Regions from separate parts of the Serratia nevei genome, predicted to be linked through region 1. Evidence: predicted binding sites of a transcription regulator. Region 1 holds the regulator's gene; each other region holds the start of a gene.
The links. The regulator PurR, encoded in region 1, represses purine synthesis genes. The targets are predictions, from matches to a motif close to CANGCAAACGTTTGCNTG.
Positions count from the first base shown of each region.

Region 2: a site for PurR is predicted at 2,402-2,419, ahead of serA (phosphoglycerate dehydrogenase). Genes of this name have one in related genera too.
Region 3: a site for PurR is predicted at 3,068-3,085, ahead of pyrD (quinone-dependent dihydroorotate dehydrogenase). Genes of this name have one in related genera too.

Region 1 is NZ_CP149940.1:2,321,935-2,327,237, forward strand. It holds gene punR (DNA-binding transcriptional activator PunR) at 1-822, shown strand, start outside; gene purR (HTH-type transcriptional repressor PurR) at 819-1,844, opposite strand; gene V8N38_RS11225 (YnhF family membrane protein) at 2,169-2,258, shown strand; gene sodB (superoxide dismutase [Fe]) at 2,320-2,898, opposite strand; gene V8N38_RS11235 (C40 family peptidase) at 3,098-3,916, opposite strand; gene V8N38_RS11240 (Grx4 family monothiol glutaredoxin) at 4,332-4,679, shown strand; gene rnt (ribonuclease T) at 4,747-5,303, opposite strand, start outside.
Region 2 is NZ_CP149940.1:4,337,522-4,342,824, reverse strand. It holds gene V8N38_RS20855 (oxidative stress defense protein) at 1-407, shown strand, start outside; gene V8N38_RS20850 (LysR family transcriptional regulator ArgP) at 456-1,349, opposite strand; gene rpiA (ribose-5-phosphate isomerase RpiA) at 1,553-2,209, shown strand; gene serA (phosphoglycerate dehydrogenase) at 2,502-3,740, shown strand; gene V8N38_RS20835 (5-formyltetrahydrofolate cyclo-ligase) at 3,789-4,397, opposite strand; RNA gene ssrS (6S RNA) at 4,450-4,632, opposite strand; gene zapA (cell division protein ZapA) at 4,673-5,002, opposite strand.
Region 3 is NZ_CP149940.1:1,825,461-1,830,763, forward strand. It holds gene ssuC (aliphatic sulfonate ABC transporter permease SsuC) at 1-171, opposite strand, end outside; gene ssuD (FMNH2-dependent alkanesulfonate monooxygenase) at 183-1,331, opposite strand; gene V8N38_RS08580 (sulfonate ABC transporter substrate-binding protein) at 1,352-2,317, opposite strand; gene ssuE (NADPH-dependent FMN reductase) at 2,342-2,920, opposite strand; gene pyrD (quinone-dependent dihydroorotate dehydrogenase) at 3,179-4,189, shown strand; gene V8N38_RS08595 (cell division protein ZapC) at 4,366-4,914, shown strand; gene V8N38_RS08600 (YcbX family protein) at 4,921-5,303, opposite strand, start outside.

The DNA of each region.
Region 1 (5,303 bases):
CAATGGCTGGCGGTGCCGCTGTTCGAGCGGCGTCACCGCGATGTGGAGTTGACGCCGGCCGGCGCGCTGTTTATCAAGGATGCGCGAGTTGTTATCAAAAAAATGCTCGACACCCGCCGCCACTGTCAGCAGGTGGCCAACGGGTGGCGCGGCCAGCTGAATATCGCGGTGGACATCATCGTCAAACCACAGCGCAGTCGCCAACTGGTGCTGGATTTCTACCGTCATTTCCCCGACGTCGAACTGATGCTGCAACCCGAGGTGTTCAACGGCGTGTGGGATGCCTTGGTGGACGGCAGGGCGGACATGGCAATCGGCGCCACCCGTGCGGTGCCGGTCGGCGGCGGCTTCGCCTTCCGCGACATGGGCTATATGAACTGGCTGTGCGTGGTCAGCCCGCAGCACCCGCTGGCGCAACTGACAGGGCCGCTGAATGACGATCAGCTGCGGCCGTACCCTTCGCTTTGCCTGGAGGACACCTCGCGCAATCTGCCCAAGCGCGTCACCTGGACGCTGGATAACCAGCGGCGGCTGGTGGTGCCGGACTGGACTTCGGCGCTCGACTGTTTGTGCGCCGGGCTGTGCGTCGGCATGATGCCGGCACATCGGGCGCTGCCGCGGGTGCAGCGCGGTGAGCTGAAGGCGTTGCAGCTGCAGCAGCCGTTTCCCGCCAGCCCTTGCTGCCTGACCTGGCAGCAGGATAAACCCTCACCGGCGATGAGCTGGCTGCTGGCGTATCTGGGCGATGGGGAGACGCTGAACCAGGAGTGGCTGAGCGAGGCGGAACCGGAAGCCGCGCAGGCTTCCGGCGCGGGGGATTAGCGGCGGTAGTCGATGAACGGACCGTCGGCGACCGAGCGGCGTTCAATCAGCTTCGGATGCACTTCGATCACCTGCGACTCTTCGCGTTTGCTGATGATGCGATCCAGCAGCATGGTGAAGGCCATTTCGCCCAGGCGTTCTTTAGGCTGGTGAATGGTGGTCAGCGCCGGGGTGAAGTAGCGGGCGTTACGCACGTTGTCATAGCCGATCACGGAAATATCCTGCGGCACCCGCAGCCCCAGCTCGTCGGCGGCGCAGATGGCGCCCATCGCCATGATGTCGCCGCCGCAGAATACCGCGGTCGGCCGCTGCTTTTGCGACAGGATTTGGTGCATCGCCTTGTAGCCGGACTCCGGCTCGAAGTCACCCTGGACGATCCACTCTTCGCGAATGTCGATATGCGCTTCCTGCAGCGCCTTCATAAAGCCCTGGTGACGGCCGCCGCCGGTATTGCGCGACAGTTGGCCCGGAATGGCGCCGATATCGCGGTGGCCGCGCTCGATCAGGTAACGGCCGGCCAGATAGCCGCCTTCGAACGCGTTATCGATGATGGTGTCGGTGAAGTCGCCGCGCGCGGCGCCCCAGTCCATCACCACCATCGGGATATTGCGGTAGTCTTCCAGCATGCCCAGCAGCTGATCGGGGTACTCGGAGCACATGACCAGCAGGCCGTCGACGCGCTTTTGCGCCAGCATCGCCAGGTAGGCGCGCTGCTTGTCGAGATTGTTGTGCGAGTTGCACAGGATCAGGGTGTAGCCTTTGCTGTAGCAGCTGTTTTCCACCGCCTCGATCACTTCGGCAAAGTAGGGCGCTTCGCTCGAGGTGGCCAGCAGGCCGATCGACTTGGTGTGATTGACTTTCAGGCTGCGCGCCACGGCGCTCGGCGAGTAGTGCAGCTCTTTGATGGCGGCCCACACGGCCGCTTTGGTCTCTTCGGCGACGAAACGAGTCTTATTGATGACGTGCGAAACGGTGGTGGTGGAAACGCCCGCGCGTTTGGCCACATCTTTAATCGTTGCCATGTAAGGAATGACTCCTGAACTCACATGTTTACAGCATGTAAGTGTGATGTTAATCGTTTGCCTACGTAGATCCTTCTCCAGAGAAGCGAAAACTGAGTTTTTAGTGTGTTGAAGTCTTCAGCGCTTAATCAGGAGGGGCATGGATGCCGGTACGCAGTTGTGAACTGCGAATTTTGTCGCATATTGAACAAAAGTGGAAGAGGTAATCGAGATTATAAACCGGGAAATGATAACAAGATTTTATCGGCGAACTGTGGGAAAATGATTTGACGTACTAATTGTGCGCCTTTTATCCTTAGGAAAGCCCATTTTAAAGGAGTTGTCATGGATACCGAATTGAAGATGTCGCTGTTCACCACCGTCTGCGCATTGGCGGTCATTATCGCTTTCAGCTTCGTTGCCGCGTTGAACTGATTTACCCCCGGTTATAAAAAAGGCGCAGCCTGGCTGCGCCTTATCACCTCAGAACCTGCGCTTACGCCAGGTTTTCCGCTGCGAAGGTCCAGTTGACCAACGCCCAGAAGTTTTCCAGGTATTTTGGACGCGCATTGCGGTAATCGATGTAATACGCGTGTTCCCACACGTCAACGGTCAGCAGTGGTTTGTCTTCACCGGTCAGCGGGGTGGCCGCGTTGGAGGTGTTGACGATCGCCAGCGCGCCGTCCGGTTTTTTCACCAGCCAGGTCCAGCCTGCACCGAAGTTTTTCACTGCGGCATCGGTGAACTGCTCTTTGAACGCAGCGAAAGAGCCGAAGGATTTGACGATTGCCGCCGCCAGTTCGCCCTGCGGTTCACCGCCGCCCTGTGGCGACAGGCAGTGCCAGTAGAAGGTGTGGTTCCACACCTGCGCAGCGTTGTTGAACACGCCGCCGTTAGAGGTCTTGATGATCTCTTCGAGCGATTTGCCTTCGAACTCGCTGCCTTTCACCAGGTTGTTCAGGTTAACCACGTAGGTGTTGTGGTGTTTGCCGTAGTGGTATTCCAGGGTCTCGGCGGAGATGTGCGGCTCGAGCGCGTTTTTCTCATACGGTAATGCAGGTAATTCAAACGACATTGCTTCCTCCTTTACAGCGCCATTCGCTTCCCGCCGGGGCGAGAGCCGTATGGGCCGTTTTTTATTGTGGTCATTCAATCTTAACAATTTTCATCATAAAAAACAGGAGGAAAAGCGAGAAATGCGCGTGGGGAAGTGCGATGGGCGATAGCTTGAGCAGGCGGTTGCGACCGGGGCCGCAACCGCGCAGAACAGTGCATTAACGAATGGTTTTCGGCGTCACTACGCGGCGTGCGCCGATGTAGTGGTTCTGCCAATAGTCGTTGTCGAGCTGACTGATGCGGATCTCTTCACCGGTGCGCGGCGACTGGATGAACTTGCCGTTGCCGAGGTAGACGCCGACATGGTCCGCCACGCCGCGGTTGTTGATGCGGAAGAACACCAGATCGCCGCTTTCCAGTTCGCTTTTCTTGATCGGCGCCGCATCGCGCAGGTGATACATCTCGTTGGCGGTGCGCGGCATCTTGATTTTCACTACGTCTTTATAGGCGTAATAGATAAGGCCGCTGCAATCGAAGCCGGTGCGCGGCGAGCTGCCGCCCCAGCGGTAAGGTTTGCCCATCTGTCCCATCAGCTTGGCCATCGCGGTCTGCTTGGCGTGCTGGTAGCGTTTTTTGTGCGCGGGGCTGAGTTTCAACGGCTTTTCTTCACGCGCCAGTTTGGCGGTGGCCATACCGGCTTCGCGGTGGCGACCATAGCCTTTTTTATAGCCTTTTTTCGGCGGGGTGACTTTAATCTTGGCGGTTTTCTGCGCTTTGGCCTTGGGTTTGGCGCTGACGATCTTTTTCGCGCTTTTCTCGCTTTTTGCCTTGGCGGTCTTGGTTTTTTTTTCGGGGGCCGTCACTTTGGCTTTTTTGGCGGCTTTGTCCGCTTTCTTTTTTCTGCGGTCATCGGGCCGCGCTTCATTGGCATGGCTTTTACGCTGCTCGGCGGCAACACGCGCCTGTGGCGCAGCGTGCGCCAAATTGAAGAAGAGCTGCGTAAACAGCAGCGCAAAGAGCGTAAGAATTAAACGCATGTCGACGTCACCAACCTTGGCCCCGAAACGGATATCGAAAGAGTTACAGTATTCCCGAATTTCGCCATATAAAACAGCGAAGAACTCATAAATAATAATCCATATTGTGAGAAAACGTTAATGACATTTTTTTTGGTTCAAAATCAGCCTGTTGATGTATGAAAAAGCGCCAGTTGGCGGTGGAGATATAATTAATCCGCGCCGTCATCGCGACGCAATATATTAGTGAAATGGTCGGATTAAAAATGTTATTCTCGACGTATGTTTTGACCGGAATGACGTGGCCGGTGAAACGCGATCGGCGGCGGGCGAATATCCTTGCAAAAGATGGCGTTTTCTTGCGACTGTTCCAGCCGCTACAATAGCCCGCGTGATGCATGTTGTAGCCATGAAATGTGGCTTGAGGAAGCAATAAATGACGACGACACTTGAAAAAATTCAGCACCAGATCGCTGAAAACCCGATTCTGCTGTACATGAAAGGTTCGCCTAAGCTGCCGAGCTGCGGCTTCTCCGCACAGGCTGTGCAAGCGCTGTCCGCCTGCGGCGAGCGTTTCGCCTACGTGGATATTCTGCAAAACCCGGACATCCGCGCCGAGCTGCCAAAATACGCCAACTGGCCGACGTTCCCGCAGCTGTGGGTAGACGGTGAGCTGGTAGGCGGTTGCGATATCATCATCGAAATGTATCAGCGCGGCGAACTGCAGCAGCTGATCAAAGAAACTGCGGAAAAGTATAAAGCGCAGGAAGACCAACAGTCTTAATCGACAGGCTTGCGGTTATCGCGCAATGGGCGGCGCCAGTGCAAACTGGGCCGCCTTTTTTATTGGCTTATTCGGCGAGGTCGCCGGCGGGCAGCGGCCAGCCGCCGAGACGTTTCCAGCGGTTAACCAGCTCGCAAAACAGCAGGGCGGTTTGTTCGGTGTCGTACAGGGCGGAGTGCGCCTGGCTGCTGTCGAACGGCATGCCGGCGGCGATGCAGGCTTTCGCCAGCACCGTTTGGCCCAGCACCAGGCCGCTCAGCGCGGCGGTGTCGAAGGTGGCGAACGGATGGAACGGGTTGCGCTTCAGGCCGGCGCGCTCGGCCGCGGCCATCAGGAAGCTGTGATCGAAGTTGGCGTTGTGTGCCACGATAATGGCCCGGTTACAACCGCGATCCTTGAGCCCTTTGCGCACCGCTTTGAAAATGGCGTGCAGCGCGTCATATTCGCTGACCGCGCCGCGCAGCGGGTTGTGCGGATCGATGCCGTTGAACGCCAGCGCTTCCGGCTGCAGGTTGGCGCCCTCGAAAGGCTCCACGTGGAAGTGCAGGGTCTCGTCCTGCTGCAGCCAGCCGTCTTCATCCATTTTCAGCGTGACGGCGGCGATCTCCAGCAACGCATCGGTAT
Region 2 (5,303 bases), 2.0 Mb from region 1:
TGAAAGGCTACCGGGCGGTGCGCCAGGTGCAGGTGACCCTGCGTCAGTTGGACAAGCTGAACGAGCTGCTGGACGGCGCGCTGAAATCCGGCCTGAACGAGATCCGCGCGGTGGAGCTGGGCGTCGCCAAACCGGACGTGTATCGCGAGCAGGCGCGGCAAAAAGCGATCGAGAACGCGACTCAGCAGGCCGAATCCCTGGCCAAAGGCTTCCACGCCAAGCTGGGGCCGGTGTACAGCATTCGCTACCGGGTTGCCAACTACCAGCCGATGCCGGTGGCGCGGATGTATAAGGCGGCCGGTGCGGCGGCGGAAAGCGACGCGGCGCAAACCTATGAGCAGCAAAGCATTCACTTCGACGATCAGGTGGATGTGGTGTTTGAGCTGCAGCGCAACGCCGCGCAGTAAGGTGTTCGTATTGAAGAAAAGGTTCGCTGCGGCGAACCTTTTTTCGTTTTAATCCTGACGCAGCACCTGGTGGCCGTGTTCCAGCAGCGCGTCGGTCACTTTGCGCATCATGCGGCTTTCCGGCGCGAAGCGGTGCCAGTACAGCATGCGGCGCTGGTACAGCCCCGGCGTCAGATCGATCAGTTCACCGGATGCCAGCTCCTTTTCGATCTGCAGGTGAGGGATCATACAGCAGGTGGTGCCCTGGCGTGCCAGCTGCACGAAGGCTTCCGACGAGTTCACGATGTGGCAGGGCACGCTGCCCGGCGACAGATCGAAGTTCTGCTGCAGGAACGCCTGGTGCATGTCGTCGAGATGATCGAAGGCCACCGCCGGCGCTTTCAGCAGCGCGGAGCGGGTGACGCCGTTCGGGAAGTAGCGCTCGGCGAAGCCGCTGGAGGCGACGAACAGGTAATCCAGCGCCCCCAGCCGATCCACCAGGCAGCTCGGCAGCGGCTGCGGCTGAATACTCACTGCGCCCACCACCTCACCGCGGCGCAGCCGCTCCTGGGTGCGGGTTTCATCTTCCACCTGCAGATTCAGGCGAATGGGGGAGTCCGCCAGCACCGGCTTCAGCGCCGGCAGCAGCCAGGTTGCCAGACTGTCGGCGTTGACCGCCAGCGACAGCAGCAGCGGCGTGTCGACGCCGGTGTCGTTGCCCAGCCACTCTTCTTCCAGCAACTCCACCTGATGCAGCAGCGCCAGCAGCTTTTGCCCTTGTTCGGTCGGGCGCGGCGGCACGGTACGAACCAGCAGCGGTTGGCCGAACAGGTTTTCCAGCTGTTTGATGCGTTGGGATACCGCCGATTGCGTGATACAGAGTTTTTGAGCGGCGCGCTCGAAGCCGCGCTCACGGATCACCGCGTCCAGCGCTTGCAGCGTACGATAGTCTGGGCGTTTCATCGGAAAGATATCCCTTAAATTAGAATGATACCGGCACTATGCCACATTTTGCGCACGGCGCAGGTGGAAAATCACGCCCCCACCTCGCCGCCAAGCGGGTAAAAATGCGGGCTGCGGTAAATAAGTGTGATCCTGCCGGCGTGAAAAACAGCGTTTTACCCTATAATACGCACACGTTTTCGTACAGAGGCAAGGGACATATTATGACGCAGGATGAACTGAAAAAAGCGGTGGGTTGGGCGGCGCTGGAATACGTGACGCCGGGCACCATCGTCGGGGTCGGCACCGGCTCTACCGCCGCCCACTTTATTGACGCGCTGGGCTCCATCAAGCACCAGATCGAAGGCGCGGTGTCCAGCTCCGACGCCTCCACCGCCAAGCTGAAAAGCCTCGGCATCCACGTGTTCGACAGCAACGAAGTGGACTCGCTCGATATCTATGTGGACGGTGCGGACGAAATCAACGGCCATATGCAGATGATCAAGGGCGGCGGCGCTGCGCTGACGCGCGAGAAGATCATCGCCGCCATCGCCAAGAAATTCATCTGCATCGTCGATGCCAGCAAGCAGGTGGACGTGCTGGGCAAGTTCCCGCTGCCGGTGGAAGTGATCCCGATGGCCCGCTCTTACGTGGCGCGTGAGCTGGTGAAACTCGGCGGCCTGCCGGAGTATCGTCAGAACGTGGTGACCGACAACGGCAACGTGATCCTCGATGTGCATAACCTGAGCATCACCGACGCCATCGCGCTGGAGAACAAGATTAACGGCATCGCCGGCGTGGTGACCGTGGGGCTGTTCGCCAACCGCGGCGCGGACGTGGCGCTGGTCGGCACTCCGGAAGGCGTGAAAGTGGTCAAATAAGCCTCCGCCGTCTGTGGCCCGGTAGCGCCGGGCCGCATAATTCTTCGGTTAAAATATCTTTTCTGAAAAACGGCAAATTTGGTGACTTATGTCACATTGTGAAACCTGACTCCCCAAAGCTTCTGCCGAAAACTTTCCCTATGGCATTTTCTGCCGTAAACCGCCATCAACGCTGCGCCTTGTCCTGCCGGGCAGGCAATCGTTTGTATTGCCGCCCGCGTTATTTTTGTTATGTTGGATGGGAGCTGTGTCGTCACAGCCGCTTCTGAAGTCTGAACATAGGGTCGGGTAAATGGCAAAAGTATCATTGGAGAAAGACAGGATTAAATTCCTGTTGGTGGAAGGGGTTCATCAGAGCACGGTCGATAATTTACGTGCCGCCGGTTATACCAACATCGAATACCACAAGGGTGCGTTAGACACCGAATCGCTGAAGGCATCCATCCGCGATGCACACTTCGTCGGCATCCGATCGCGTACGCATCTGACCGAAGAGGTGTTTGCCGCCGCAGAAAAACTGGTGGCGGTGGGCTGCTTCTGCATCGGCACCAACCAGGTTGATCTGAAAGCGGCGACCAAGCGCGGTATTCCGGTCTTCAACGCCCCCTTCTCCAATACCCGATCCGTGGCCGAAATGGTGCTGGGCGAGCTGCTGTTGATGCTGCGCGGCATTCCGGCCGCCAACGCCAAGGCGCACCGCGGCGTGTGGCACAAACTGGCCGTGGGCTCCTATGAGGCGCGCGGTAAAAAGCTGGGTATCATCGGCTACGGCCATATCGGCACCCAGCTTGGCATTCTGGCCGAAGGGCTGGGCATGAAGGTGTTCTTCTACGATATCGAGAACAAGCTGCCGTTAGGTAATGCGCAGCAGGTGCGCCATCTGTCCGATCTGCTCAATATGAGCGACGTGGTGACGCTGCACGTGCCGGAAACGCTGGCCACCAAGAACATGATGGGAGCGGAAGAGCTGGCGCTGATGAAACCAGGCGCCATTCTGATCAACGCCTCGCGCGGCACCGTGGTGGATATTCCCGCGCTGTGCGATGCGCTGGCCAGCAATCACCTGGCGGGCGCGGCGATCGACGTCTTCCCGGAAGAGCCGGCAACCAACAGCGATCCGTTCAACTCGCCGCTGTGTGAGTTCGACAACGTGTTGTTGACGCCGCACATCGGCGGCTCCACTCAGGAAGCGCAGGAGAACATCGGCGACGAAGTGGCCGGCAAGCTGGCGAAATACTCCGACAACGGATCGACCCTGTCCGCCGTCAACTTCCCGGAAGTGTCGCTCCCGGCGCATGGCCCGAACGCCAGCCGCCTGCTGCACATCCACGAAAACCGTCCGGGCGTGCTGACGCAGATTAACCAGATCTTCGCCGAAGAGGGGGTTAACATCGCCGCGCAGTATCTGCAAACCGGGCCGGAAATCGGCTACGTGGTGATCGACATTGAAGCGGAAACCGCGCGCGCCGACGCCGCGCTGCAGCGCATGAAGGCCATCGACGGCACCATTCGCGCCCGTCTGCTGTTCTGATTAGGCGGCATGCCGCAACGAAAAAGGCCGGAGCGATCCGGCCTTTTGCTATTTAGGTTCGTGCCACGCCCAGCTGCAGAGCGGGGTGAGGATTTCCGGTAGCGGGATATCCCAGTGCTCGGTCGGCAGGTGCTCCACCTGCTGGCAATCATGGGCCAGCCCGATGGGATAGGGGCCGTCGCTCTGCCAGTTTTGCAGGGTGCGATCGTAAAAGCCGCCCCCCATACCCAGACGCTGCCCGGTATGATCGAATGCCACCAGCGGCGTCAGCACGACGTTTAGCTCGCCCAGCGGCAACACCTGGCGCACATCGAGGCGCGGTTCGAGAATATTGAAGCGATTGCGCACCAGCGGCGTTTCCGGCGCATAGCGCAGGAACAGCAGATGGCCCGGGCTGAACGGGTGCAGCACCGGCAGGTAAACCCGTTTTCCGAGCGTCCACAGTTGCTCTATCAGCGGCCCGGTGTCGAGTTCACCGTCAAACGACAGGAATACCGCGATGCTGTGCGCCGCCTGAATGCGTGCATGTGCGGCAAGGCGCTCGGTTATCTTGTCTGCGGCAAAGCGTTGCTGATCCGGCGTAAGTTCGCGTCGGCGTTGGCGAATGAGTTGGCGAATGGCTTGGCGCTGCTGCGCGAATTGGGGTTGAAAAGGCATCGTATCAGGCTTGCTCAGTGTGGCGTTCGGCACACACAAACCGCTGAGAAGGGGAATCTCCGAGATGCCGTCGCAGGCTGTAACCCTTGAACCCATGGTTCAAGGTGAACGTGCCGTCGCAATCTTAAGGCTTCTCGGCGCACCGAGCGTGCTCACCGATCGCGGAGCAACACATTCTGTTTGTACTAAATATCGGCTCAGGGGACTGGCCCGCTGGCGAACATCTCAGAGAAATTTTGTACTCGTTGCCGAAACTGTGATTTCAACAACTTAAGTTATTCGAATTGTGCATCCTGACGTTCAGAGATGCGACCTTGTTCAAGCAGCGCTTGTTCAATGGTCTGCTGCAGCATCCGTATGCGTTGTTCCATATTGGACGCATAGTCACGGGTTTTCAACCGTTCTTGAGCAAGTTCGTGACAGACGTTCAATGCCGCGATGAAAACCAGTTGCTCAGTATTGGAGACTCTAGTGCGAACTTTAAGATCTTGCAACCGTTGGTTAAGATCGTCCGCCGCCATATTCAACGCATCTTGTTGTTCTGGCGGGCAATTGACTCTTAACGAGCGGCCAAAAATTTGAATATCTACCGGTTGTGCAGACATGCCACCTTCCTGCCTAAATTTCGCGCCAGCCTTGTCCGCCCTGGCCGGGCCGTCAAAGCGGGCGCCACTATATATACCTCGGTACCAAGATACAACCCCTTTTTCAGTACCTGGTTGTAATCTACTGTGGCGCACATTGCCAGTCAAAAAAGGGTTTCAAAATGCGTATTTACCGCACTTTCGCCACCCGACGGCGCAGTGTGAAACCTGCCACATCGCGATTATAACTAGCCACTGAGGTGTCGCGCTTATCTGGTATAGCGACGGACCTTGGTGGTAGCATAACACGAACTTATCCTGC
Region 3 (5,303 bases), 500 kb from region 1:
TTCGCCGCTTTGGCTCAGGCTCCAGAAGGCGGCCAGCACTGCGCTCGGCGCCGGTAAAATGCGGTTGGACAGCCAGCCGGTTTCGACAGCGATCTGCCAGAGGATCACCAGCGCCAGCGGCAGCGCCCAGGGGGCCAGCCGATACAGGATGCGTTGCGCGTTCTTTGCCATCGGGGCGCTCCTCAGCTCTGCGACACTTTTTGCGGAACATAGATGTTGGCCACCACTTCGCCCTGCGGGCGCACCGGCTGAAGGCGCGCGGGCGTTTCCTCCTGCGCCAGATCGAGGTGCGGGAACAGCAGTTCGCCGACGCGGTAGGCCTCTTCCAGATGCGGATAGCCGGAGAGAATAAAGGTGTCGATGCCCAGATCGGCATATTCCTGCATGCGCGCCGCGACCGTCGGGCCGTCTCCCACCAGCGCGGTGCCGGCGCCGCCGCGCACCAGGCCGATGCCGGCCCACAGGTTCGGGCTGATCTCCAGGTTATCCTTTTTGCCGCCGTGTAGCGCCGCCATGCGCCGTTGGCCGACGGAGTCGAAACGCGCAAAGGCCTGCTGCGCGTTAGCGATGGTTTCCTCATCGAGGTGCGCGATCAGCCGGTCGGCGGCGCGCCAGGCCTCTTCGGTGGTTTCACGCACGATGACATGCAGGCGGATACCGAAGCGTACCTGGCGGCCTTTCGCCGCTGCTTTGGCGCGCACCTCTTCGATCTTCTCTTTAACCTGCGCCGGCGGCTCTCCCCAGGTGAGATACAGTTCTACCTGTTCGGCGGCCAGATCCTGCGCGGCGGCGGAGGATCCGCCGAAATAGAGCGGCGGGCGCGGCTGCTGCACCGGCGGGTACAGCAGTTTGGCGCCTTTCACCTGAATATGCTTGCCGTCGAAATCGACGGTTTCGCCTTCCAGCACCCGGCGCCAGATATGGGTGAACTCGGTTGAGGCTTCGTAGCGCTCTTCATGGCTCAGGTGCAGCCCCTCGGCCGCCAGCTCTTCCGGATCGCCGCCGGTGACCAGATTGAACAGCGCACGCCCATTGGACAGGCGATCCAGCGTCGCCGCCTGGCGCGCCGCCAGCGTAGGGGAGATGATGCCCGGCCGCAGCGCGACCAAAAACTTCAGCCGCTGGGTGACCGGGATCAGCGAGGCGGCCACCAGCCAGGAGTCTTCGCACGAGCGGCCGGTGGGGATCAGTACCCCACCGAATCCCAGCCGATCCGCCGCCTGGGCGATCTGCTGCAAATAACCGTGATCGACGCTGCGCGCGCCCTGTGCGCTGCCAAGATAGTGGCCGTCGCCGTGGGTGGGTAAAAACCAGAAAACGTTCAGGCTCATCGTTAATCTTCTCCCATGAGTTATTGTGCGCTTGGGCGCCAGATGCGTTGCGAGATGTCAACCTTCACCGGCACCAGCCGGTTGGCGTAAAACAGGTCGGCGGTTTGCTGCTGCGCGGCGATCGTCCGCGCATCGAGCGGTGTGATGGCGGTCGGCGGGCGGTGATCCAGATAGCTGGCGATCACCGGTTCCGGCAGCCCCATGGCGTTAGCCAGCAGGGTCACGCTTTGCGCCCGGTCGCTGCGGGTGAGCGCATCGGCCTGGGTCAGCACCGTCAAGACCTGGCTGATAAAGGCGCCGTTGGCTTCGACATAGGGGCGCGCCGCCAGATAGAAGGAACCGGTCTGGTTCAGATCGGTGCCGTCGCCGAGCACTCGCACGCCGCCCTGCAGCAGCGCGGCGGAATAGTAAGGATCCCAAATGGCCCAGGCGTCGACGTTGCCCTGCTGGAAGGCGGCGCGCGCATCGGCGGGCGTCAGATAGGCGGGCTGGATATCGGTGAACTGCAGGCCGGCCTTTTGCAGCGATCGCAGCAGCAGGTTGTGCGAGCTGGAGCCTTTCTGGAAGGCGACCTTATGGCCTTTCAGGTCGGCGACGGTTTTGATCGGGCTATTTTCCGGCACCAGGATCACTTCCGCCTTGGGTTTGGGCGGCTCAACGCCGACATACAGCAGGTCAGCGCCGGCAGCCTGCGCGAAAATCGGCGGAATATCGCCGGTGCTGCCCAGATCGATGCTGCCGACGTTCAAGGCCTCCAGCATCTGCGGGCCGGCGGGAAACTCGATCCAGCTGATGCGGGTGGCGGGGAAACGTTCCTCCAGCAGCCGGTGGCTCTTCGCCAGCACCAGGCTGACCGACCCTTTTTGGTAGCCGATGCGGAACTGCGCCGGATCCTGCGCAGCGGCGGCATTGGCCCAGACCAGCGACAGCAGGCCGGTGAGGGTGGCGGCGCTCAGCCAGCGCCGTAAAGCGATGCGTTCTTTCATTCAGGCTCTCCTTTTCCAGGCCTTTCAGGCGGTCTGACGCGCCGCCAGCGGCGAGGCGACGCGCAGCGCGGGCGGTTTGCGGCGGCCAAGCGCCAGATAAAAACTGGCTAACGCCTCTTCCAGCCGGGTAGCGACGGCGTCGGTGAGCGTGGCGCCTTCACCGGTCAGTTGGACCTGGCTGTCGTCGGCGAATACGCCGTGCAGCACTTCCTGCGCTTTCAGCGCTGCCAGCACCGGTTTGAGCGCATAGTCCACCGCCAGCATGTGGCCGATCGAACCGCCGGTTGCCAGCGGCAGCACTACCTTATGATCCAGAGCGCGTTCCGGCAGCAGATCCAGCAAGGTCTTCAGCGCGCCGGAAAACGACGCTTTATAAACCGGCGTGGAAATCAGCAGGCCGTCGGCCTGCGCCAGCTGGTCGGCAAACGCCTTGATCGCCGGGCTGTTGAAGTTGGCATACAGCAGGTCTTCGGCATCGAAGTCGTGCAGGGTATAAGCCGTCACTTCCACCCCTTGCTGCCGCAGCCAGTTCTGGCTCAGCGCGAGCAGTGCGGCGGAACGTGATGGGATGCGTGGGCTGCCGGCCAGTGATATAACGCGCATTGCCACTCCTTATAACTAAAAGTTAGGTTTAATTAGAAAATCAACAGGAAGTGTTTTAAACCTACCAGCAATCGGGCGCGTTTTTTAAATCTCATTTTTTGATTTCGATATGCGCAAAAGCGGATTGGCGCCGATTTGGCGGCGAAGCGGGAAAACGGTTGCGTAAAAACGGCTTTTTTTGCCTTTAATCAATTCCAATTGGGCGGGGGATACCGGATAATACGCCCCCGGTTTGCAACCGGGAAATCAGGAGAGTCCATGTACTACCCCCTCATCAGGAAAGCGTTGTTCCAGCTCGATCCGGAACGTGCGCACGAAGTGACCTTTCGTCAGCTCAGCCGTATTACCGGCACCCCATTAGCGTTTCTTGTTCGCCAGTCCGTGCCGACCAAACCGGTCAGCTGCATGGGGCTGTCGTTTAAAAACCCGCTGGGATTGGCCGCCGGTCTGGATAAAAACGGCGAGTGCATCGATGCGTTCGGCGCGATGGGCTTCGGCCATGTGGAAGTCGGCACCGTGACGCCGCGCCCGCAACCGGGCAACGACAAGCCGCGCTTGTTCCGCGTGGTCGAGGCGGAAGGCCTGATCAACCGCATGGGGTTCAATAACCATGGCGTGGACAATCTGGTTGAAAACGTTAAGAAATCCCATTTCGGCGGCATTCTTGGGATCAATATCGGCAAGAATAAAGACACCCCGGTCGAACAGGGCAAAGACGATTATTTGATCTGCATGGATAAAGTTTATCCGTATGCCGGTTATATCGCGATTAACATCTCGTCACCGAATACGCCGGGGTTACGATCCTTACAGTATGGCGAAGCGCTGGACGATCTTTTGGCGGCGATTAAAAATAAGCAGCAGGAATTACATGCGCGCCATCACAAATATGTGCCGGTGGCGGTAAAGATCGCGCCGGATCTTTCAGAAGAAGAATTGATCCAAATTGCCGATAGCCTGGTGCGGCATAATATCGATGGCGTGATCGCCACCAATACCACGTTGGATCGAAAATTGATCCAGGGGCTGAATTACTGCGAACAAGCGGGCGGGTTAAGTGGGCGTCCGTTGCAATCACGCAGCACCGAAGTGATCCGTCGTCTCTCCACCGAACTGCAAGGGCGCCTGCCGATTATCGGCGTGGGCGGCATCGATTCGCTGACGGCGGCGCGCGAAAAAATGGAGGCCGGCGCGAGCCTGCTGCAAATTTATTCCGGATTTATCTATCATGGCCCACGTTTGATTAAAGATATCGTTACCCATATCTAATATTTTTCCTCTCATTTTATTCCGGGGGTTTATTTCTGCCCCCGGCTCGTCTATATTTTGTTCGTTAGCATAAATATCGTTCGCGGAATTATCCGATGTTTAAGCTATTTTATCGGTGATAAAATCGCCTTTTAGGGTGAGTGCAGCGTTGGCATAGGCAGCGAGAAGGATACGAAATGAAGATAAAACCTGACGATAATTGGCGTTGGTATTTTGATGCCGAACACGATCGGCTAATGCTGGATTTAGCTAATGGTATGATCTTTCGTTCACGTTTCCCGGCCAAAATGTTAACGCCGGACGCCTTCGATGAATGCGCTTTTTGCGTGGACGACGCTGCCCTTTATTTCACCTATGAAGAACAGTGCAAACAGGTCAAACTCAGCCATGAGCAGCGCGCCGAGCTGGTGTTGAATGCGCTGGTCGCCTACCGTTTCCTGAAACCGCTGATGCCGAAGAGCTGGCATTTCTCGCAGCAGCATTACCCGTTGCAGCCGAAAAACGGCGAGCTGGCGGCGGTGAAAGTGATGGAAAGCGGCGCGGAAGCGCGCCTGCTGGTGGTAGAGGCCGGGGATAACGCCAGCCTGTGCCTGCTGGCGCAAAATCAGCTGACGGTCGCTGGCCGCACCATGGTATTGGGCGATGCCATCAAGGTGATGCACGATCGGTTGAAACCCTGCGCGCAGGATGAAAGCGCCGCCCCGGCTTACGACAGGGCGGTATAAGGCGGATTACGCCAGGGTCAAATCACTTTTCGGGATGCAGCTGCAGCACAGGATGGTGCCGTTGTCGCCCAGCGCGCTTTTCTTCAGGGGCGCGACTTCACCGCTCAGCAACGTAATGCGGCAACTGCCGCAAATCCCGGCACGGCAGGAGTAAGGTACGCGGATGCCTTGCTGTTCCAGCTGCTCGAGCAAGATCTGCTGGTTATTGCCGGTAAACACCTTTCCTTCGTATTCGATAGTGACGCTGTGCTCGCTGTCTTGCGGCGCTTGCACGCTCTCCACCACTTTCCCGGCGCCATAAGGGCGCGGCGGCTTGGTCGACAGAACTTCCACCGTATCGCCCACGCGAATGATGCCGCTGTTACGCGCGATCATATTCTGGCCAAAAT